One region of the Arthrobacter sp. Y3221159 genome, then DNA from elsewhere that is predicted to be linked to it. Evidence: riboswitches for the same ligand, from Rfam matches in the RefSeq annotation. Region 1 holds a riboswitch; each other region holds the start of a gene.
The links. Region 1 has a riboswitch for cyclic di-AMP ahead of AC5RT3_RS04320 (aggregation-promoting factor C-terminal-like domain-containing protein). Riboswitches for the same ligand answer to the same signal wherever they lie in the genome.
Positions count from the first base shown of each region.

Region 1 (7,020 bases):
GCCACTGCCGCCGATGGCTCACGTTCGCTGGCGGACGAGCTCGGCAGGGGTGCGGGGCAGGTACCCAACCCGGACGATGCCCAGAAGAACAACCTGTCGCGGGTGATGGCCGATCCTGTCGCCGTCAGCAACGTTTCCCAGGCGAAGGCCGACTCCTATGGGGCGGGGCTTGCACCGTTCTTCCTTACACTGGCGCTGTGGATCGGCATCTTCATGCTGGTGCAGGTCATGCGGCCCATTACGCAGCGGGCACTGGCATCCAACGCGCCGTCCTGGAAGATCGCCGTCGGCGGCTGGCTGCCGTTCCTGGCGGTGTCCGCGGTCCAGGCCACCCTGCTTACACTCGTGGTGAACCTCGCGCTGGGGCTGAACCCGGTGCACCCGGTCCTCATGTGGCTGTTCATGCTGGCGGCGGCCACGGCCTTCAGCGCCCTCATCCAGGGAATCGTGGCGCTGCTGGGGTCGCCGGGCAAATTGGTGGTGCTGATCCTGCTGGTGCTCCAGCTGGTGTCCTCCGGCGGCACGTTCCCCTGGCAGACCACGCCGGAACCCCTCCATGTGGTGCACCAGGTACTGCCCATGGGATACGTGGTCACGGGCATGCGGCACCTGATTTACGGGGCCGACCTGTCCATGATCCTCCCCACGGTCCTCGGACTCCTGGGCTACACCCTGCTGGGGGCCGTCCTGTCCACACTGGCCGTCCGCAGGAACAAATACTGGACGCTGAAGACGCTGAAACCGGAGATTGCAGCATGACCTCCGGGCCGCCGGCGCCAGCAAAAGGGCAGCGGCCAGGACGGACCACGGCTACCCGGCAAAAACTCTTCGACGCGTCCATGGAGCTTATTGGCCGACGCGGAGCCGCCAACGTCACCGTGGACGAGATCGCCCACGCCGCCGGGGTGTCCAAGGGCACCGTCTATTACAACTTCGGCAGCAAATCGGAACTCATCGCGCAGCTGCTGCGGCACGGCGTGGACATCCTGAAGGCACGGCTGCTCGAGGCCGGGACAGGGCCGGCACAGGATCCGCTGCAGGCCATGGAAGCCATGATCGGCCAGGCCATGGACTTCATGGCCGAGTATCCGTCCTTCGCCCGGCTCTGGGTGAGCGAGAACTGGCGGACGCCCAGCGAATGGCAGGGCACCTTCGCGGTGCTGCGCGGCGAGCTGCTGGCCGTCATTGCCCAGGCCGTAGACGATGTGGCGCAGGCGTACCCTGTGGACGAGTCCGTGTCCCGGGGCAGCCTGGAGACGGCAATCTTCGGTGCCTGCTTTGTGGTGGGGCTCGACAGGCAGACCTACAACCCCGAGCGCAGCCGTGACCAAAGTGTTGCAGCAATCATGGCCATCATGCGTGGCTACGTCCTGCGGCAGCCTGCTCCTCCGGAATGATGGTGCACGTGCGCCACATGGGGAAAAGCGGAAAGTTCGCGGTCATCGCCGGCATCGTTGCCGCGTTGCTGCTCGTGCTCACGGGGATGACCCTCGCCGAGCCGGTGTTCGTCGCGTTCCTTGGCGTGCTTGCCCTTGCGTATCTGTCCGCCGTCGGCGAGGTCCTGGTGCGGGGCCGCCGGCTGGTATTGCTGTGCGTCGGGGCCGGCACCAGCCTCACTGTCGGCCTTGTCCTGGCGTTCCTGAGCACGTGGGAGCTGGCGTTTGACGGCCAGTCCACGTTCCTGGGCACGCCGGTGCCCACCAATGATCCAGACAACTACTTCTTCGGCGCCGGGGTGTCCTTTGTGGCAACGTTCCTGGTCCTGTTCATTGGTGCCGCCTGGCCTGCCGGCAGAAGGGTGGCGCCTGCCCGGCGGCCCGCTGCGAAGCGGCGGCCTGCCGCTGCTTCCCGCCCGGCGGCCACCAAGGGCGCTGCATCCAGAGGCGCCGGACCTAAAATCGCGGCAGCAAAGGGCGGCGCGGCAAGAAGCGGCACGGCTCAGCGCGGCTCCGGATCGCGGACCACGTCGCGCGTACCCCCGACAGCCAAGCGGCCGTCGTCGTCCGCGGATCCAGCCCGCAGGCCTGCGCCCAAGCCCGGAGCCGGTTCCACCCCGCGGCACTGACGCCACCCGCCCAGGGTCAGCACCGCCGTCGCCACTCCGCACAGGAGCAGCAGGCCGCCGGCCAGCTCGGTGGGCGTCGGCACCTCCCCCAGCACAAGCCATGCGGCGGTCATCCCCACCACGGGGACCAGCAACGTAAACGGCACAACGGCCGACGACGGGTGGCTGGCCAGGAGCCGGTTCCAGATGCCGTAGCCCACCAGTGAGGCAAAGACGGCGGTATAGAGCGCGGTGAGGATGGTGGGCGCCTGGAGGGTGGCGAGCGTGGCGAGTACCGCGTCCGGGCCGTCCACGAGGAGCGAGAGCGCGGTGAGGGGTACCGGGACCACGGCGCCGGACCAGACCACCAGGCCCAGCCCCGAGGCTGCCTTCGCTTTCCGGGCGATGACGTTTCCCGCCGCCCAGGACAGGGCCGCAGCGAGCACGATCAGGAACGGCAGCAGGGGTGCAACGGCACTCCGGCCCGCGCCAACCACGGCGAGGCCCGCCACGCCCAGGACGACGCCGGCCAGCTGCCTGCGGTTCGGCCGCTCGCCAAGGAACGCAGCGGCGAGGAGGACGGTCAGCAGTACCTGGGCCTGCAAGACCAGGGACGCCAGGCCGGCCGGCATTCCCAGCGCCATGGACAGGTAAAGGAGGCCGAACTGGCCCGCACTCATGAAGAGCCCGACGCCGATGATCGCCATCCAGCTGACGTCCGGTTTCCTGATGAAGAAGATCCACGGCAGGACCACCAAAATGAAGCGCATGGCCACGAACAGGAGCGGGGGCACCTCCACGCCGCCCGGGTGCAGGCCGATGTCGATTGCCACGAAGTTCAGGCCCCACAGCACGGCCACCAGCACTGCAAGCAGGGAGTCCCGGAGATTCACGCTCCCTACTCTGCCAGAACCACCCGGCCGGAACGGGGCTAATGGGCGCGGGGCACCTTGAACTTGGTGATCCTGGCATCCTGCCCGTCCAGCTCCGCCCAGGGCTTTTCCGTCTCCAGTACGGTGAGTGCGCTGGTGGGGAAACGGGTGGCCGCGTCCATATAGGCGTCGTGGTCGGAATCGCGGGAGGCGAGGTGCATGGCCAGGTCCTGCACGCCCGGCAGGTGGGAAATCAGCATAAGCGTTGTCACGGTATCCGGCACATGGTTGATGACAGAGAGCATGCGGAGGGCGGAGGCGGCATACAGGCCGTCCTCCAGCTTCGGCGTGGGTGCCTTGTCCCCCAGCTCCGAGCACACCCAGGTGCAGGTCTGGCGCGTACGCAGGGCGCTGGAGCAGAGGATGAAGTCCGGGACGATGTTGTGCTTGAGCAGCCAGCGCCCGGCCAGCGGCGCCTCCCGGTGGCCGCGCTCCTCCAGCGGCCGCTCGTGGTCGGGCACACCGCCGGGCCAGTCCGCCTTGGCATGGCGCATGATCACAAGGCGGCGAAGATGGTGCTCACTCATGCCCCAAGCTTAACGAACCAGCACCCGCCCCAAACGGGGACGGGTGCTGGTTGGAAGACCTGGGGTCAGATCGAGTATTCAGGAGCGGCCCAGACCACTACTTCCGGGTGCTCGTAGAATCGGTAGCCCTGGCCGCGGACGGTGCGGACCGTGTTGGCGAGGCGGCCCAGCTTGGAGCGGAGGCGGCGGATGTGGACGTCGATGGTGCGCTCGTTGGGCACTTCCTCGGCGTTCCGCCACAGGCCTTCGAGCAGTTCGTCGCGGCCCACGGTGCGGGTGCCGTTTTCCACCAGGTAGTTGAGGAGCTCGAACTCCTTGAACGTCAGGTTGAGCGATTCGCCGTCGAGGTGGACTTCGCGGCGGGCAAGATCGATCAGGACACCGGACGGGCGCGGCTCCTGCGGCTGCTGCGGACGGGGCGTCTCGGTGCGCTGGCGGGAGTTCACCGTGGGGTCGCCGAAGGTGGAACGGACGACGTCGAGCGCCGAACCGGGGGTGCCCGCGGGGGCAACGGCAACGGCTGCATAGCTTTCGGCGCCGGTTACCAGGGACTGGGCGTAGGCGCGGATTTCCTGCGCAAGCTTGGCGATGGAGGTGCCGGCAGCCGCAGCGGTTTCCTCGTCGATGCCCATGTACAGGACGAACCCGCGGGCAACATTGTCATTGGCCACCGGGCGGACGGCGTTGGGTCCTGCCACCACGGGCGTGGGTGCCGTTACAGGAGCGGAGTCAGCCGTGGGAACGGCGCGGAGCTGCCCGTAGGAGTTGGGGTTGTAGCCCTGCGGCGCGTAGCCCTGGGCTGGGAAGCTGCTTCCGGAAGACGGCGAAATTGACGGGCGCGGACCAAATCCGGGGCGGAGGCCGGAGGGCTGGCCTGCCTTGGCGGCGTTACGGACAGAGATGTGGACGTATCCGGATGCAACAGACATGGATTGCTTACCTCAATGTGAATGGCCGCCATCGCGGCTCGAATGCTGGGTTTCCCCGCAATGCGGACTGGGGAGGGGCGCCCGACGCTGGGCTGGGGGGCGAATGCCTAAGAACTTCGATGGGTGGAGAAGGTCAGGCGTGCATTCGACAACAGCGCATGTCGGCAGCAGCTGATGTGCTGGGCCAATATTCTGCGGCTGCAGGTGCTGTTGAGTTCTTGTTCACATTGGAAGTGTGCAGCGTAACAATGGCAACTTGCAAGTAACAATGGATCGAATCGTCCGCATTGTGAGACGAAATGCTCTATTGTGGCGCAGATCACGATTCTGGCGGAAGCTAAAGAATAACATTCGTTATCCGATTTGCCGCCACAAATAGGGCTGTTGGCAGAATATTCTTCGCGAAAGGCGACTCCGCGAAGTTTTTTATTCAAGTGAGTGCGAATTGCCAAAATCGCCCCCTACTGCCCCGGCGCGTGTCCAGCGGCGCGCGGAGCAAGGGAAGAAATTTTCCCGCAAGCCCGCGTTTATCGGCCCGCAGGCCCAGGATCAACTCCGCTCCCTGCACCTGGCCCACGCGTCCGGGCCGAATACCTCCCGGCCGCGAGCGCCGTATGTACGGTCGATGGACTGTGACCACTGGATGCGATGCTCCCAAGTTCGACGGCTTGAACTGCCGCGCAGGCTCCGCCCGCCCACACCGGAGGTCCAGGCGCTGTTACTCATCGCGATGGACGCCGCCCAGGACCGCCCCGTTTGGGTGAAGAGGCCGGCCTCGGCCGCGGAGGGAACCAGCGGACGGGACTTGTCCAACGCAATGAATAGACAGGCCCACGAAGGGAAGGTCACGGCCGCATCACAGCCGGGCCAGACGCATAGCCCTCCACCTGCCCTTATGCGCCGACTGGCACAAGTCGACGCGCCGTCATCGTGATGTCCGTTACCTAAATGTGACTTAAGCGCTGAACTCCTGTAGCGTCGATTGGGTACGGTTCCCGTTCGGGCCGTATATCCGGATGACGCCAAGCTCTGCCACTTCCCGGATTCCGCTTGATCGAAGGCAGAGGCGGGGGACCCACCGTCCCGGGCACTGATTTGCCCTTGGGGTTAAGCCAGCACGTGATATTTCCGTGCGGCCGGATGCCCTCATCCGAACCCGACAGCTAACTCCGCAGGTGTGAGAGGCGATTCATCATGTTTACATTCCCGGCTAAACCGCGCCCGAAACAGGGTTCCGACAGCGATTCCCAGCGTTCGGAAGGCAAGAAGTTCACCCTCGGCAAGCGTGCCGCGGTCCTCGCAACGTCCGGTGCGCTGCTGGTAGGCCTCGGCGCCGCCGGCCAGGCGACAAATGCTTTTATTCCGGCGGCGTCCACCACAAGCACCACGGCGGCGGACTCCGATGCGCAGATGAGCATCGAAAAGAGCGAGATCCGGTCCCACCCGGCCGAGTCTCCCGCCCCCGCCGAAATCAACGTTGTTCCCCAGGCCGCCGAGCCGGCCCCCGCACCCGCGCCGGAGCCCGTCCCCGCGGCTGAGCCTGCTCCGGCACCCGAGCCCGCTCCGGCACCTGCACCCGAGCCGGCTCCTGCACCCGAGCCGGCTCCCGTCGTCGCGGTCAACGACCCGGCAGGCGCGCAGGCCTACGCCGCCGGCCAGCTTGGTTCCTACGGCTGGGCCCAGGACCAGATGCAGTGTCTGGTGACGCTCTGGACCAAGGAATCCGACTGGACCACCACGGCCACCAACCCCAGTAGCGGCGCCTACGGCATCGTCCAGTCCCTGCCCGCCGAGAAGATGGCCAGCGCCGGTGCGGACTACCTCACCAACTACCGCACACAGATCAACTGGGGCCTGAACTACATCAAGGAGCGCTACCAGTCCCCCTGTGGCGCGCTGAACTTCCACTACGCCAACAACTGGTACTAAGCCGCTGCTGAATTTCACCGGCCCTCACGCTGTCCGTGCGTGAGGGCCGGTGATTTTTGGGCTTAAGAGTCCCGTCCCGGGATGTACTGCACCGCCCACCTGTTGCCGTCCGGATCGGCGAAGTAGACGAAGTGGCCCCAGTCCTGCACGTCCACGTCGCTGACGTCGACGCCGTTCTCCTTGAGGTGGCGGTGCGCGGCTTCGATGTCGTTGACCACCAGCTGGAGGTTGGAACCGGTCCCCGGAGGGGCGTCCGTAAGTCCTTCACCAATGCAGATGGAGCAGGCCGAGCCCGGCGGAGTCAGCTGGACGAAGCGGATGGAGTCGGTGGGCCGCTGGTCGAAATCGGCGTTGAAGCCAACCTTGTTGACGTAAAAATCCTTGGCACGGTCCACATCGGACACAGGGACAAACACGAGTTCAAGTTTCCAGTCCATGGGCTCAGGCTACGGCTGCACCCCTTGTCTTGGAAGGCTTGAACCTCAGCCGGCGATGCCGTACAGGCGGTCGCCCGCGTCCCCGAGCCCGGGAACAATGTAGGACTTGTCGTTCAACTTTTCGTCGATGGATGCCAGGACAATCGTCACGTTGGCGTCCGCGAGTTCCTCTTCCAGCTTGGCGAGGCCCTCAGGTGCGGCCAGCAGGCAGATGCAGGTGAC
Region 1 is NZ_JBNHFC010000003.1:44,562-51,581, forward strand. Features, by position in the region: gene AC5RT3_RS04295 (YhgE/Pip family protein) at 1-759, shown strand, start outside; gene AC5RT3_RS04300 (TetR/AcrR family transcriptional regulator) at 756-1,397, shown strand; gene AC5RT3_RS04305 (EamA family transporter) at 1,939-2,937, opposite strand; gene AC5RT3_RS04310 (SixA phosphatase family protein) at 2,976-3,503, opposite strand; gene AC5RT3_RS04315 (winged helix-turn-helix domain-containing protein) at 3,569-4,432, opposite strand; cyclic di-AMP (ydaO/yuaA leader) riboswitch at 5,462-5,621, shown strand; gene AC5RT3_RS04320 (aggregation-promoting factor C-terminal-like domain-containing protein) at 5,627-6,361, shown strand; gene AC5RT3_RS04325 (glyoxalase superfamily protein) at 6,424-6,798, opposite strand; gene upp (uracil phosphoribosyltransferase) at 6,844-7,020, opposite strand, start outside.

Region 2 (7,020 bases), on a different contig from region 1:
CTCGGGATCGTGTTCGTCATCGACGTTTGAATTGAGCCGTGCCGAACTGGCCGAGGCGATGTCCGCGCGAAGGTCCGGAAGCAGTGCAGCCTTCCGCTTCCGCTCCTCCTCGAGCAGCACCCGGAACCGCTCAAAATCTGGCATGGAGAAAGCCTAGCGCGCCTCTCAGTACCAGTTCCTGGCTACGGAGTGGTCCCACGCCGCGCAGGGTGTACGGTAGCGGTCCCGGATATACCCGAGCCCCCACTCAATCTGCGTACGGTAGCTGGTAAGCCAGTCGCTGCCGGCGCTTCCCAGCTTGCCGGGCGGCAGGGCCTGCGGAATCCCATAGGCCCCGGAGTAGGGGTTGGTGGCGGTGGTCAGCCAGTTGGATTCCTTGGTCCAGAGTTGGGCGAGGCACAGGAACTGGTCCTGGCCCCAGCCGTAGGCTGCAAGGCGGCCGGAGGCGTAGCTCTTGGCCGCAGCGGGATCGTTGACTGCGCCGCCTGGAACGGAGGGCACGACGACGGCGGGCGGGCCGGGGATTGCAGGCGCCGGGGCAACGGGGGCGGGGTTCGCCGGGGCCGGGTTCACGGGAGCAGGATTTACCGGGGCCGGATTTAGCGGCGCGGGATTCGCTGGCACCGGCGCTGCCGGGACCGGGTTTGCCGGAGCGGGAGGTCTTTGAGCACCGGCAAGGGCAGCATCTGCAGCTGCCTGCCGGCGGGCCTGCTCCTCGGCAGCCGCTCGCTTGGCAGCCTGCGCCGCCTCATAGGCTGCAAGCGCCGCCTGGCCTTGCCGGTATTCGCCCTCGAGCGCCGCCGTCGTGCCCTTGAGGGACGCCAGCTGCGCGGTCAACTCTCCGCTGCGCCGCTGCTCTTCGGCGACCTGCCGGGCCACCGCGTCCTGGGCGGAACGGGCAGTGTCCAGCTTGGCCTTCGCCTCCCCGGACAGGCGTTCGCGCTCCGCCCTGGCGGTCTTTTCCTGCTCCGCCAGCGCAGCGGTGGCTTTGCCGGCGGCCTCCGCCCGGCTGACCAAATCCGCGGTCTTGGCTCCCACCACCTCAACGACGTTGAGCCCGTGGATGCTGTTGTTCTCCAAAGCTTCCAGTGCCACAAAGAATCCCATGGTGGTTCCGCCGGTCTTGTACGATCTGGCGGCCAGCGCACCAACGGCCTGTTGATGCCGCTGCAACTCCGCGTCCGCCTGGGCAGCCTGGCCTGCAAGGGCATCCACCCTGGCCGTTGCGGACTGCAGGGCGGCATCCGCCAGTGCATAGTCGGCTGCGGATGCCACGGCGGCCGTCCCGAGCGCTTCGGACTCGGACCGCAGGCCTTGAAGCAGGCCTGTGATGTTCTCGATCTCGGCCGCCTTCCCGGCTTCAGACTGCTGCGCCTTCTGAACGTCTTCCCACGATGGGTACCCGCCCGGCGGAGTCTCATCCGCGGCCGCCGGAGGCAGGGCAGCGGGGCCGGCCAGGGCAAGTGCCAGCAGCCCTCCCAGCAGCGGGGGCTTGAACATGCTTCCGATCAGGCGCATAGCTCCGAAGCTTAGCGGGTTTCAACACTAGGTTGAGGGTTGGGCGACCTCCCGCCGCTACCTTAATAAGTTTGTGACATAAATAACAGGCGACGCCAGCCGCAAAATATCACGCGAGGTCAGAAAGGTGTGCTAGTACCTCCAGACGTTTGCTTAATTTGATAGAAGCGCCTCGTATGTTACCCAAACGTGACAATTGCTCCGGGGCCGGGTTATGGTCTTCAGGTGTCCCTCCCAATCGGGACATTCCCATCAGTATGCCGAGCCCTGCCACTGACCCGGGATTCAATCGCTTTCCAGCTGGCAGGGACGGGGGAACCAAGTTTCCACGGCCGTTACGGCCTTGGGGTTAAGTCGATAGCGCCTCCGTCCATTGTGGGCGGTTGCCTTCGGCCGGGTATCTCCAACCCGAACCCGACAGCTCACCCCGCAGGCATGGGAGAGGCGATCACACGTGTCAAAAAATTTCCCTACCGCCCGTCACCGCGCAACTCCGGCCCGCTCAATCGCGCTCCAGGGCTTGGCTGCTTCCGCAAAGTCCCAGGCACGGACGCTCAGCCGTCCGATGCTCGCAGTTGCCGCTGCGTCCGGCATTGCGTTCGGTGTTGGAGCTCCCGCCCATGCAGGCGTGACCGGCCCGGATACCACCGAAACCGCTAGCGTCCAGGCGTCCAGCGCTCCGGCAGCCGCAGTGGCTGCCCCCGCTGCCGCAGCCCCTGCCGCCGGCAACGTCTACACCGTGGTTTCCGGAGACACCCTGGGCGCCATCTCGGCCGCTCACGGCGTCAGCCTGAACGATGTGCTGGCCGCCAACGGCCTGGACATCTCCACCATCATCTACCCCGGTGACCAGATCACCATTCCGGGCGCCGGCTACGTGGCACCTGCCGCTGCTCCTGCCCAGGCCGCACCTGCCCTGGCGAACACCGGCTCCACCATGAACTATGCCTCCGCGGCCGTTGCCCCGGCTCCGGCCCCGGCCCCCGCACCTGCCGCGACCGGCACCGGCACGGGTGCAGCCATCCTGGCTTCCGCCTACGGCCAGTTGGGCGTGCAGCAGGACTGCACCGCCATGGTGGAGAAGGCCCTCCGCTCCGTCGGCAAGTCCGTCGGTGACCTGGCTCCCGGCCAGTTCTACCAGTACGGCACCACCGTGGGCACCCCCGCCCCCGGCGACCTGGTGATCACTGCAGGCCACGTGGGCGTGTACGCCGGCGACGGCCAGGTTGTCAGCGGCGGCGTGGACGGCTACAAGACCGAAGTCCACTCCATCAGCTGGCTCGGCGGAGCTTCCTTCGTCCGGGTAGCGTAGTTACCCCGCGCAACTGAAGCAGCCGCACCAAGAGCTGCGCACATAAGGGCGGCAGCCGGGAAGACCCCGGCTGCCGCCCTTGCCGTGTTAACGTGTTGCCACCGGGACCCCCCGCCACTTTGCGGCGCAGCCTGTCACGTGCCGCAGAACGTCATGTACTTGCCGAAATCTTCCGGCGCGCCTTCGGCGTAGCGTTCCAGCCCGGGTCGCTCTTCGTAAGGGGAGCCCACTGCTTCAAGGAGCCTGGTAAGCGGCTCCAGGTCGCCGCCGGTGGCCGCAGCGAGCGCCTCTTCCACCAGATGGTTGCGCGGAATGTACACGGGATTCACCCGGTCCATCCGGTCCGCATCCGGCTTCATGGACCGCCAGCGCCCGGCCCAGGCGTCGAATGCTGCCAGGTCCATGACCATGCCCCGGACAGGCCTTTCATTTCCGCGCGCTGCTTCGCCCAGGTTGCGGAAGAACCGCGTGTAGTCCACCGGGCCGTCCTTCAGGATCGCAACCACCCCGTCCACCAGTTCGGATGCCGCTTCGGCCTCAGGGCTTCCGGCGGGGCTGGCGGGCAGGCCCAGCTTGGTCCTCATCCCGTCGAACCAAGCATCGCTGTACTGCCTGCGGAATTCGCCCAGCGCCTCCACGGCGGGAGCGACGGCCTGCTCCTGGTCCTCGTTGATCAGCGGAAGGATCGACTCGGCGAGGCGCGCCAGGTTCCATTCGGCAATAACAGGCTGGTTGGCGTAGGCGTACCGCCCGCCCACATCGATGGAACTGTAGACGGCGGCGGGATTGAAGTCGTCCATGAACGCACAGGGCCCATAGTCGATGGTCTCGCCGGAAATGGTCATGTTGTCCGTGTTCATCACGCCGTGGACGAATCCCACCAGCATCCATTGCGCCACCAGCGCGGCCTGGGCCGACACCACCGCCCGGAAAAGCGCAAGGTACGGATTCTCAGCTTCCGCGGCGGCGGGGTAATGCCGGCTGATGGCGTGGTCCGCCAGGCGGCGCAGCAGCTCCAGGTTGTCCGTGGCCCGCGCATACTGGAAACTCCCCACCCGCAGGTGGCTGCTGGCCACCCGAGCCAGGACTGCCCCGGGCAGCATCTCGTCCCGGCGCACCAGGCGTCCGGTGCCGACGACGGCGAGAGACCTGGTGGTGGGAATCCCCAGCGCGTGCATTGCCTCACTGACGAGGTATTCCCGGAGCATGGGCCCGACGACGGCACGCCCGTCACCTGCCCGCGCAAATGGTGTGCGGCCCGAGCCTTTGAGGTGGATATCGCGCAGGCGGCCGTTGGCGTCCAGGATCTCGCCAAGCAGGAGGGCCCGCCCGTCCCCCAAGAGGGGTGAGTATCCGCCGAACTGGTGCCCGGCGTAGGCCTGGGCCACCGGCGCTGCCCCCTCCGGCACGTGGTTGCCCAGCAGCAACCGCACCCCCTCCGCGCTGCGCAGGTAGCGGGCATCAAGCCCGAGCTCTTCCGCGAGGGCGTCGTTGAAGACCAGGAGCCGGGGCTCCGGAGCTTCCTCCGCCTGCCAGGGAACAGCCATGTCTGCCAGTTCGCTGGCGAAACGGCTTTCGAGGATGACCGTTGATTCTGCAGCGGTAGTCATGGGTTAACCCTATCCCCGCGGTTGGTCCGTCGGTTGATCAGCCAGGTGACAAGCCACAGGATCACGCCGATTGCCATCAGCCCGCCGGCTATCTCGTACTGGATCACGTTGCGTCCCACCCATGGGCCGGCAAGGAAAGCACACAGGATGGCTGCCACCAGGGGCAGTGGGCCGGGCGAGGTGAAAAAGACCTTACGGTTCGGATCCCGCTTCCGGCGCAGCACCAGGCATGCCACGTTCACCACGGTGAAGACGCACAGCAGCAGGAATGCCGTTGTGCCGGAAAGGTTGGCGACGATGTTGCTTTCCGGATCGCTGGCCACATAGAGGATGAGCCCCAGCGCCAGGACCGTGGAGAAGGCGATGCCCGCCCACGGGGTGCGGCGGACCGGCAGGACCTTGCCCAGGGGGCGCGGCAGGACCTGCTGGCGGGCCATGCCGTAGATCAGCCGGCTGGCCATGAGCATGTTGATCAACGCAGTATTGGCCACGGCGAAGACGGCCAGGAACGGGAAGACCCTGTCGATGGGAAAGTCCGGCGAACCCTTATGCACCACTTCGAGCAGTGCCGCGCCTTCGGCTTCGCGGATTCCCTCCAGTTCTGTGGGTGTGAGCACGCTGACCACGGACACTGCAACCAGCATGTAAAGGAGCACGGCGATGCCGAGACCGGTCAGCATGGTCCGGGGGAAGATCTTCTCGGGATTGCGCGTTTCCTCCACCATGTTCACCGAGTCCTCAAAGCCCACCATGGCGAAGAAGGCGATGGAGGTGGCGGCGGTGACGGCGAGGAACAGGCCCTTGTCCTGGTAGTCGCTGAAGACGAAGATCTCGCCGGGGTTGCCTGTGCCCTGGGCCATGACGAAGAACCCGACGCCGATCACGATGCACAGCGCCACCATTTCCACCACGGTGAGCACCACGTTGAACTTGACGCTCTCCCCCACACCCCGCAGGTTGATGGCGGCCAGCAGGAGCATGAATGCCAGGGCGACGGCGGTGATCACGCCCTGGCCGGGATCACCCATGACCCCGTTGACCTCCAGCCCGCCGAAGAAATTCTGTGCCAGGACATTGGCCGAGGTTGAGGCGCTGGTGATGCCCGAGCAGACCACCGCGAATGCCACCAGGAACGTGACGAAGTGGATGCCGAACGCCTTGTGCGTGTACAAGGCGGCGCCTGCCGCCTGGGGATACTGGGTGACCAGCTCCAGGTAGGAAAAGGCCGTCAGCGTCGCCACCACGAAGGCCAGGAGGAACGGCAGCCAGACAATCCCGCCCACCGTCCCGGCCATGGTGCCCGTCACGGCGTAGACGCCGGCGCCAAGGATGTCCCCCACGATGAAGAGCAGGAGGAGCTTGGGGCCAAGGACCCGTTTCAGCTCGGGCTCCCTGCCCTGCGGAGTAACGCCCTGGACTTCCTCGGATGTGGCGCTCATTGTCGGCCTCCTTGCCGGATCAGGTGGTGGGACTGGAAGATGCGTGCCAGGTCGACACGGGGCTGCGCCGCTGCGGAAAGGGAATCCGCTGCAGGTCCGCGGCGGCCGTGACGGCAGACGTGCCCGCGCGTGCGGATGCCTGCGCGGCAAGCACTGTGGCGTCGTCGCCGTAGCGGGACGAGAAATGCGTCAGTACCAGAGTGCGGACACCGGCGCGCGACGCCAGCTCCCCTGCCTGCCCGGCGGTGAGGTGGCGGTATTGCTGCGCCAGGCCGGCGTCGTCATCGCTGAAGGTTGACTCGGCAACCAGGAGGTCGGCGCCGTCGGCCAGTTCCTCAGCACCTTCGCAGGGCGCGGTGTCCATGACGAAGGCGAAGCGCTGGCCGGGCCGATGGATGCTGACGGCCTCGAGACTGACGCCGTTGAGGGTTCCTTCACGCTGGAGGCGCCCGACGTCGGGGCCCGCGATGCCCGCTGCCGCCAGGCGGTCTGGCAGCAGGGTCCTGCCGTCCGGTTCCACCAGCCTGTAGCCGTAGGTATCGATGCGGTGCTTCACCGGCCGGATCTCCAGTCCGTCAGCGATGATCCCCGCTCCCCCATGGGGGTGCAGGCGCAGGTCGATGCCGGGCGAACTCACGGAGACCAGGGCACGGACCACGTCCTCGCCGGCACGCGGATAGTGAAGGTGAACGGGGTGCCCCAAACCGTCGAGGGCCATCCTGGACAGTACGCCGGGAAGACCGTAGCAGTGGTCGCCATGGACGTGAGTGAGGCAGATCCTGGTGATCTGGGTAGCCGGGACACCCGCGTGGATCATTTGCCGCTGCGTTCCTTCGCCCGGATCGAAGAGCAGCCCCTCGCCGTCCCAGCGCAGCAAGTATCCATTGTGGTTCCTGGCGCGGGTGGGGACCTGGGATGCGGTGCCGAGGATGACGAGTTCACGCATGTCTGAAAGGACCAAAAAGCAGGTTCCGGACGTATCCGGGACCTGCTTCCTGGTTTGGTGGTTTTAGTGCCGCCTGAGCATTCCCATAATCTTGTGGGCCATGCCGCCGGTCCTGCCGCCCGTTGCATGGGGCGTCCGCCTGGCGGCATTCATCCCGGTACCGCGGGCTGTTCCACTGGTTCCGGTCCTGCCTGA
Region 2 is NZ_JBNHFC010000017.1:69,730-76,749, forward strand. Features, by position in the region: gene AC5RT3_RS16575 (TraR/DksA family transcriptional regulator) at 1-144, opposite strand, end outside; gene AC5RT3_RS16580 (aggregation-promoting factor C-terminal-like domain-containing protein) at 166-1,518, opposite strand; cyclic di-AMP (ydaO/yuaA leader) riboswitch at 1,799-1,969, shown strand; gene AC5RT3_RS16585 (LysM peptidoglycan-binding domain-containing protein) at 1,973-2,830, shown strand; gene AC5RT3_RS16590 (protein adenylyltransferase SelO) at 2,965-4,440, opposite strand; gene AC5RT3_RS16595 (APC family permease) at 4,437-5,879, opposite strand; gene AC5RT3_RS16600 (ribonuclease Z) at 5,899-6,825, opposite strand.
Region 2: it holds a riboswitch for cyclic di-AMP, as region 1 does, so the genes downstream of both, AC5RT3_RS16585 (LysM peptidoglycan-binding domain-containing protein) here and AC5RT3_RS04320 (aggregation-promoting factor C-terminal-like domain-containing protein) in region 1, are expected to answer to the same signal.

Region 3 (7,020 bases), on a different contig from region 1:
CCGCCTGGCGCAGTACCGCCAGCTGGGCATCCACGTCTTCATCAGCAGGAGCCGAGCGGGGCGGCGTATAGACGGGCCGGAGGCTTTCCTGCGGAACGGGGTTCCTCCGGAGCCGGATGGCAGGATCCTCAGCTCCTTCCACGGCAGGGGACAGCCCCAGGCTCCGCAGAACCTGGGCTGCCTGCCGCGGCGGTGCCGTGGAGATGAGGACCGTGGGCGCAATCCTGACCAGCCCCAGCCCGGCCGCCTTGGGCCCGGACAGGAGCTCGAGCAAGGCCGCCTCGTCCTCGCTCTGGATAAAGCTGGCCGCCTGCCCCACGCGCACGCGGCCGTGGCGTGAGGCGGTGTCCTCCACCAGGTACTCGAGCGGCTGGGGTACGGCGGTGGCGGAGTGCTCCCGCAGGAACTCCAGCAGCCCCGGCGCGTCATAGCCGGAATCGAGCGCGCGGCGGATGGAACTGTCCGTGAACCTGTAGATGGTGGCGGGCCCCTGGCCCTCGGCGTCGGCCATGACAAGGAGCTTTTCGGTCAGTTCAGGGGCGAGGTATCCGGGTGCAACAGCGGTGAGGTCCGCCTGCAGGAGCACATGGTTCAAGGCAGCCGGAAGGTGTTCTCCCAGGATCGACAGGGCCGCGTCCGGTCGGTCCTCCGCGAAGGCGCTGCCCAATTGCGTCAGCGCCCCGGACCCCACCAGTCCAAGCAGTTCGGCCTCCGCCAGGACGCCGCGGATCAGCGAGCTGAACCGCCGCGCCATCCGGGGCTGGGCCCACTCGGCGCGCTGGAGGACGGCGGCGGTGTCCAGCACGGGAGCCGCTCCATCCTGCGCCGAGGCTTCGGTGGTGAGTTCGTGCAGTATCTCCAGGATGCGCTTGCGGATCACCGGGGCGTCGGGGCGCTGGGGCTCGGCGGACAGCGGCACGATGGTGCTGCCGGAGGCGGTGCGGTGTGCCGCCGGCAGCCCCTGGGCGCCATTGACGGGCTGGCCCACCAGGGACGGGACCCGCTCGCTGGCCAGCCAGGCGTTTACCAGCCACAGCCATTGCTCCTGCCGGGGCAGTCCAAGCCACTCCAGCTCCGGCGGCTGGACCCAGGACGACGAGTCCACATCCAGCCGTATCAGGCCCGCGAGCCCGCACAGCTCCAGCAGCAACCCAACCCGCGCCTGCTCAACGCGGAGCAGATCGGCAAGCCGGCGGGTTTCCCGTACCCCCACCCCGCCGCTGCGCAGCGTCATCAGGGGCTGTTCCCGTACGGCGTGCAGAAGTTCGCCCACCAGCCGCAGCGTTTCGGAAATGGCGCTCATCGCCGCATTCCTCCGCAGCATGGCAGTGGTCCGGCCCAGCTCCGGAACGGGCGGTGTGAGGGCGAAGTCGTCGATGATCACGCCACCGCGCAGGGACAGTCCCACGCTGTGCGGCAGTTCCACGTGTGCCGCATCGAGCGGTACCAGCAGGCCGCGGGCCAGGAGCCAGTCAATCGGCCCGACGTCGGAACCTTCCGTCGTGACGGAAGCCTTGCGTTGCGCCTGGGGGACGGCACCCATGGCCCAGTTGCGGAACCTGCCGAGCAACGCCGTCGTCCGTTCCGGCGCACCGGCGAGGATGCCCTTCAGCGCCTCGGGGGAGGACGTCCAGTGCTGCAGGGCGAGGGCGGCCTCCATGGGGGTGGTTGCATCCTGGATGGCGGCGCCGCTGTGGTGCAGCTCGGAGACCAGCTGGACCACGCGCTGGGCAAACGCCGGCTGGAGGCGCACCAGTTCCGTGTAGCTCCGGCCAAGGCCGGCCGGGTAGAGTCCCACAACATCCTTGAGGCACCCGACCGGCAGGTAGTAGTGCTGCCTGGTGCCTGCGGCGGACGTCCCGTGCGGCGGGGCCGCCCGGTGTACCAGTGCCAGTTCCTGCAGTCCGGCCAGGATCTGCTCGACGGTGGCCACGGTGGCACCGGAGATCATCTTGCGCAGCCCCGCGGCCGAAGCACTGTGCTCGGTATCCGTGTTGGTGCACAGGTGAAGGGTTTCCAGCACCTGCATCTGTGGCCGGTTGAGCCGTTCAAGGGCCCGTTGGACGCTGACCCGGGAACTTGCGCGGGCAGCGAGGGCGGAGAAATCGGGAACAGCAGGGGAGATCAGGTCCGGCCGCGCGGCGAAAAGCGCACGCAACGAGTCGTCGCTGCGTGATTCCAGATCCTTGCCGAGCGCGCGTATGAGGGACATCAGTCCCAACGTTACCGCTGGTCCGGCTTTCCTGCCCGGCGCCGCCCGGCAACACTGTCCAGGACGAGGAAGAGCATGAGGAGAAACGCTACCGGCAGGCCATACAGTGCCGCGTACGTTACCAATGACGGCGCCACCGACCCGGCAAAAGCGAGGGCCATCACTGCTCCCACGGCCACCAGGGAAAGCACTGCAATGACTGCGGCCGCGATCATGATGGGCCGCCGGTAGCGCGAGGGTGTCATGAATGTAACGCTACAGCGCTCCGGGCACCCGGCGTGAACGCTGTTGCCCGGCCCTGTTGGAAGCGTGAATAGGGCACCGGGCAGGATAACCTTGAAGGATATAGACCAACACGGTTTAGAGCAGCCATACCTTGAACCCGCACAACAATGCGGATGCGGTGGCGGCTGGCCGTGTCTCATGACAGCAGAAGAAGGTTGATTACGTGCCTACCGGCAAGGTCAAGTGGTATGACAAGGACAAGGGCTTCGGGTTCCTGGCAGGCGAGGACGGCCAGGAGGTTTTCCTGCCCAAATCGTCGCTGCCCGAGGGCGTGACGGAGCTCAAGGCCGGCACCCGAGTGGAATTCGGCGTGGCCGACGGACGCAAGGGCGCCCAGGCCCTGGGCCTGCGGGTTCTGGACAAGACGCCGTCCATCGCCAAGGCAAAGCGGCCCGCCGCCCGGGACCTCGCACCGCTGGTCCAGGACCTGGTGAGCGTGCTGGACAATCTGTCCGGCACGCTGTCCAAAGGCAAATACCCGGAAGGCAACAAGGGCAAGGCAATCGCGGCTGCCCTGCGTAAGGTTGCCGACGAGCTGGACGTTTAGCAGCCGATGAGTCCGGAAGCTGAACAGCCGCAGACGCAGGTGCACGACGCTGCAGGTGCCGCGACGGCTCCTGCAGCGGGAACAGCCCCGGCGGTAGCCAGGAACGCGCCAAAGCGCCGGGCAGGCGTGCCGGTATGGCGGACCGGCAAGCCGGACGCCTTCCTTGCCGGTGCCGTCGATACGGCCCGCACCGCGCTGGAGGGCATCACGGCCGCCGGGGACATCGGGCGGCACCTCGCAGCCAAGAGCGAAGGCGACCGTTTGGTCACGCACCTGTTCGAGTCGAAGCTCGCCGGCTACGCCGGCTGGCAATGGTATGCGGTGGTAACCCGTAACTCCCGCTCCAAGGTGGTCACCGTTAGCGAGCTGGGCCTGCTGCCGTCCGAGGATTCGATCCTCGCTCCTGAATGGGTGCCGTGGGCTGAGCGCGTCCGTCCGGAGGACGAGCAGCAGCAGGAACGGGAAGCCTCCGAATCTGAAGAAACCGCACCGGCAGTTTCCGTCGCTGCTGTTGCCGAACCTGACGCCGATGCCGGTTTCACGGAATCCGACGCCGCCGATGCCGATTTCACGGATGATCCTGCCACGCAGGCGACGGCGAACGACGCCGGCAGCGAGTAACTGCTGAACGTCCCCTTGCCGGGATACACAAACGGCGCCGTCCGGGCGAAACCCGGGCGGCGCCGTCGTACTTAAGGAAAGGCTACTTGCGGAGCTCGCCCACCACGTAGTCGATGCTGGCCAGCAGTGCGGAGACGTCGTCAGGCTCGATGGCAACGAACGTGGCAATCCGGAGCTGGTTGCGGCCCAGCTTCCGGTACGGCTCCGTGTCCACGATGCCGTTGGCGCGCAGGACCTTGGCTACGACGGCGGCATCCACTGATTCGTCGAAGTCAATGGTGGCAATGACGTTCGAGCGCTCATCCGGGTTGGCGACAAAGGGGGTGGCGAACTCGGCGGCGTCGGCCCAGCTGTAGATGCGCCCTGCCGAGTCGGCTGTCCGGGCCGCGGCGAAGTCCAGCCCGCCGTTTGAGTTCAGCCACTGCACCTGGGCGTCCAATGTCACCAGGGTGGACAGGGACGGGGTGTTGTACGTCTGGTTGAGGCGTGAGTTGTCAATGGCGGTCTGCAGGTCCAGGAAATCGGGAATCCAGCGGCCGCTTGCCTTGACCCGTGCGGCGCGTTCCAGCGCAGCAGGGGAGAACAGGCCAAGCCACAGTCCGCCGTCGGAGGCAAAGTTCTTCTGCGGGGCAAAGTAGTAGACGTCGCTCTCAGCCACATCGACGTCCAGGCCGCCGGCTGCGGAGGTGGCATCCACCAGCACCAGTGCATCCTCATCCGCGCCTGCCACCCGCTTGACCGGTGCGTACACGCCCGTGGAGGTCTCGTTCTGCGGCCAGGCATACACGTCCACACCGGCCTCTGCCTGCGCCACCGGCCGGGTGCCGGGCTCGGACTTGATGATGGAGGAGGCGTCCAGGAACGGTGCCTTGTTGGTGGCGGCCGCAAACTTGGAACCGAACTCACCGAAGGACAAATGCTGGGCCTTCTGCTCCACCAGGCCGAAGCTGGCAACATCCCAGAACGCCGTGGAACCGCCCACGCCCAGGATAACCTCATATCCTTCCGGGGCGCGGAAGAACTGGCTGAGGCCCTCGCGCACTGAACCGACGAGGTTCTTGACCGGAGCCTGCCGGTGCGAGGTGCCCAGGACGTTCTTCGATGCGGCGGACAGCGCATCAATCTGCTCCTGGCGGACTTTTGAAGGTCCGGCGCCGAACCGCCCGTCCTTGGGGAGGAGATCGGCAGGAATAGTGATGCTTGGTTCGCTCACGGGGGCTCCAATTTCGGCGTGGACGCGCTTAGGTCCGAACGGGTGGATGGTCGCTGGCGCGCAGTCGGCAATGACTGCATCGAAGGCCTTTCCCATTCTGCCTGAACAGCTGATTCGGCGGGAACCGGGACCGTCATAGTCCAGCTACTGAGACGGGTTGCCAGGCGGCTTCCAACTATTCGGACTAAGTCAAAATAGGCTAAGCTAGCCAACGGACTACGTCGCGGTGAACAGCGATACGGTGGGACAACGCAAGGTACTGCGCTCGAGGAGCTGAGCTGGATGACGGATCTGATCGACACTACGGAGATGTACCTTCGGACCATTCTGGAACTGGAAGAAGAGAACATCGTTGCCCTGCGGGCCCGTATCGCGGAACGCCTGCGCCACTCGGGTCCCACGGTGTCCCAGACCATCGGCAGGATGGAGCGCGACGGCCTGGTGGTGGTCTCCGGCGACCGGCACCTGGAGCTCACCGAAGTCGGCCGCAAGCGCGCCACCGAGGTCATGCGCAAGCATCGCCTGGCCGAGCGGCTCCTGGCCGACGTGATCGGGCTGGACTGGGCTTATGTGCACGACGAAGCCTGCCGCTGGGAGCACGTGATGAGCGAGCGGGTGGAGCGGCGCATCTACGAGATGCTGGACCATCCCACCGAATCGCCGTACGGCAATCCGATTCCGGGCCTTGCCGCACTTGGTGGCCAGCCCGCACTTGCCTCCAGCGATACGGTGACGAGCCTCCTGGAAGCCATGAAGTCCTACGGGCCTGCGTCGGAGGTCACGGTCAGCCGGTTGGCAGAGCCCATCCAGGTGGAGCCGGAACTGCTGTCCCAGCTCGATGAGGGAGGCATCCGCCCAGGCGCGGCGGTAACCCTTGAACGTGTGGGCGACTACATCTCGGTCCGCGTGCCCGGCATTGAAGGCGCTCTGGAACTTCCGCCGGAGGTTGCCGCGCACGTGTTCGTTCACGTTCGCTAGGAAGGCCGGACCACCCGGTGTGACGCCGGTAACGCCAAGATAACGGAATTGTTACCTAGGGCCTTAAGCCCCTATAGTTGAACCAAGCGTTGATACAAAAGCGTTACCTGATCCGGAGCCGAGCTCTGCCAGCGGATCGGGAGCACGAGTCACTAACTGGCAGAGGCGGGGGAACCACAAGCGGCAGCGGGGGACTGCCTTGGGGTGAAGTCCGTCAGCAGCAAGCCTCTTCCAGTGAAGGAATCCCTCAGCGGATATCTCTGTGCCGAAGCTTGCTTACGGCGGGCCGGGTCTTTGAACTCTCTGACCCGAATCCGACAGCTAACTTCGCAGGCTTTCCAGAGAGGAATCCTTCTTGTCCATGCAGACCTCCAGGGGGCGCCGCCGCGCCGCTGGCCCCGCTTCGGCACCGCGCGTCGCCGAAGTCATCCACACGGAGCGCCCCCGCGATCTCCACCGTGATGCGCGGCGCCGTCGGGGTCCGTTCCGGCAAATCACCGAGTTCGCCTCGGCGAGCGGCATCGGCCAGAAGGCCGGCATGGCACTGGCTGCCACCGGTCTGGTGCTCACCGTGACTGTTCCGGCCACCAGCCCGGTCATGGCCACCGACGGGGCGGGCCTTGCGCCTGTTGCGGCCACCGCTGTGACCCCGCAGCCCGCTATCTCCGCCGAAGCCGGAGCGGAGATCGACTTCAGCCGCTCGGCCGTAGTGACCCAGGCGGATCCGGACGGCAAGCTCAAGCAGCTCCTGAGCGCCCAGTCCGCCGGCGCTGTTTCCCGCGCCGCATCCACCGGAAGCCTGGGCGCCCCGCTGGCGTCGCTGACCACAGCCTCGCCCTTCGGTTACCGCGTCAGCCCCATCACGGGTGGTTCCGGCGACTTCCACCGCGGGCAGGACTACGTTGCCCAGTGCGGGACCTCAGTTCTCGCGGCCGCCACCGGCACCGTGACGTTTGTAGGCTGGCACCAGTTCGGCGGCGGCAACCGTGTGGTGATCGACCACGGAAACGGCCTGGAGACCACGTACAACCACCTGTCGTCCTTCAATGTGACTGAGGGCCAGACGGTCTCGCGCGGCGAGGTTGTGGCACTGAGCGGAACCACCGGAGCCTCCACCGGATGCCACCTGCACTTTGAGGTGCAGGTCAACGGCGAAGTAGTGGA
Region 3 is NZ_JBNHFC010000012.1:19,299-26,318, forward strand. Features, by position in the region: gene AC5RT3_RS13385 (helicase-associated domain-containing protein) at 1-2,212, opposite strand, end outside; gene AC5RT3_RS13390 (hypothetical protein) at 2,224-2,457, opposite strand; gene AC5RT3_RS13395 (cold-shock protein) at 2,661-3,044, shown strand; gene AC5RT3_RS13400 (DUF3027 domain-containing protein) at 3,051-3,665, shown strand; gene serC (phosphoserine transaminase) at 3,748-4,878, opposite strand; gene AC5RT3_RS13410 (iron-dependent transcriptional repressor DtxR) at 5,161-5,856, shown strand; cyclic di-AMP (ydaO/yuaA leader) riboswitch at 5,988-6,207, shown strand; gene AC5RT3_RS13415 (M23 family metallopeptidase) at 6,218-7,020, shown strand, end outside.
Region 3: it holds a riboswitch for cyclic di-AMP, as region 1 does, so the genes downstream of both, AC5RT3_RS13415 (M23 family metallopeptidase) here and AC5RT3_RS04320 (aggregation-promoting factor C-terminal-like domain-containing protein) in region 1, are expected to answer to the same signal.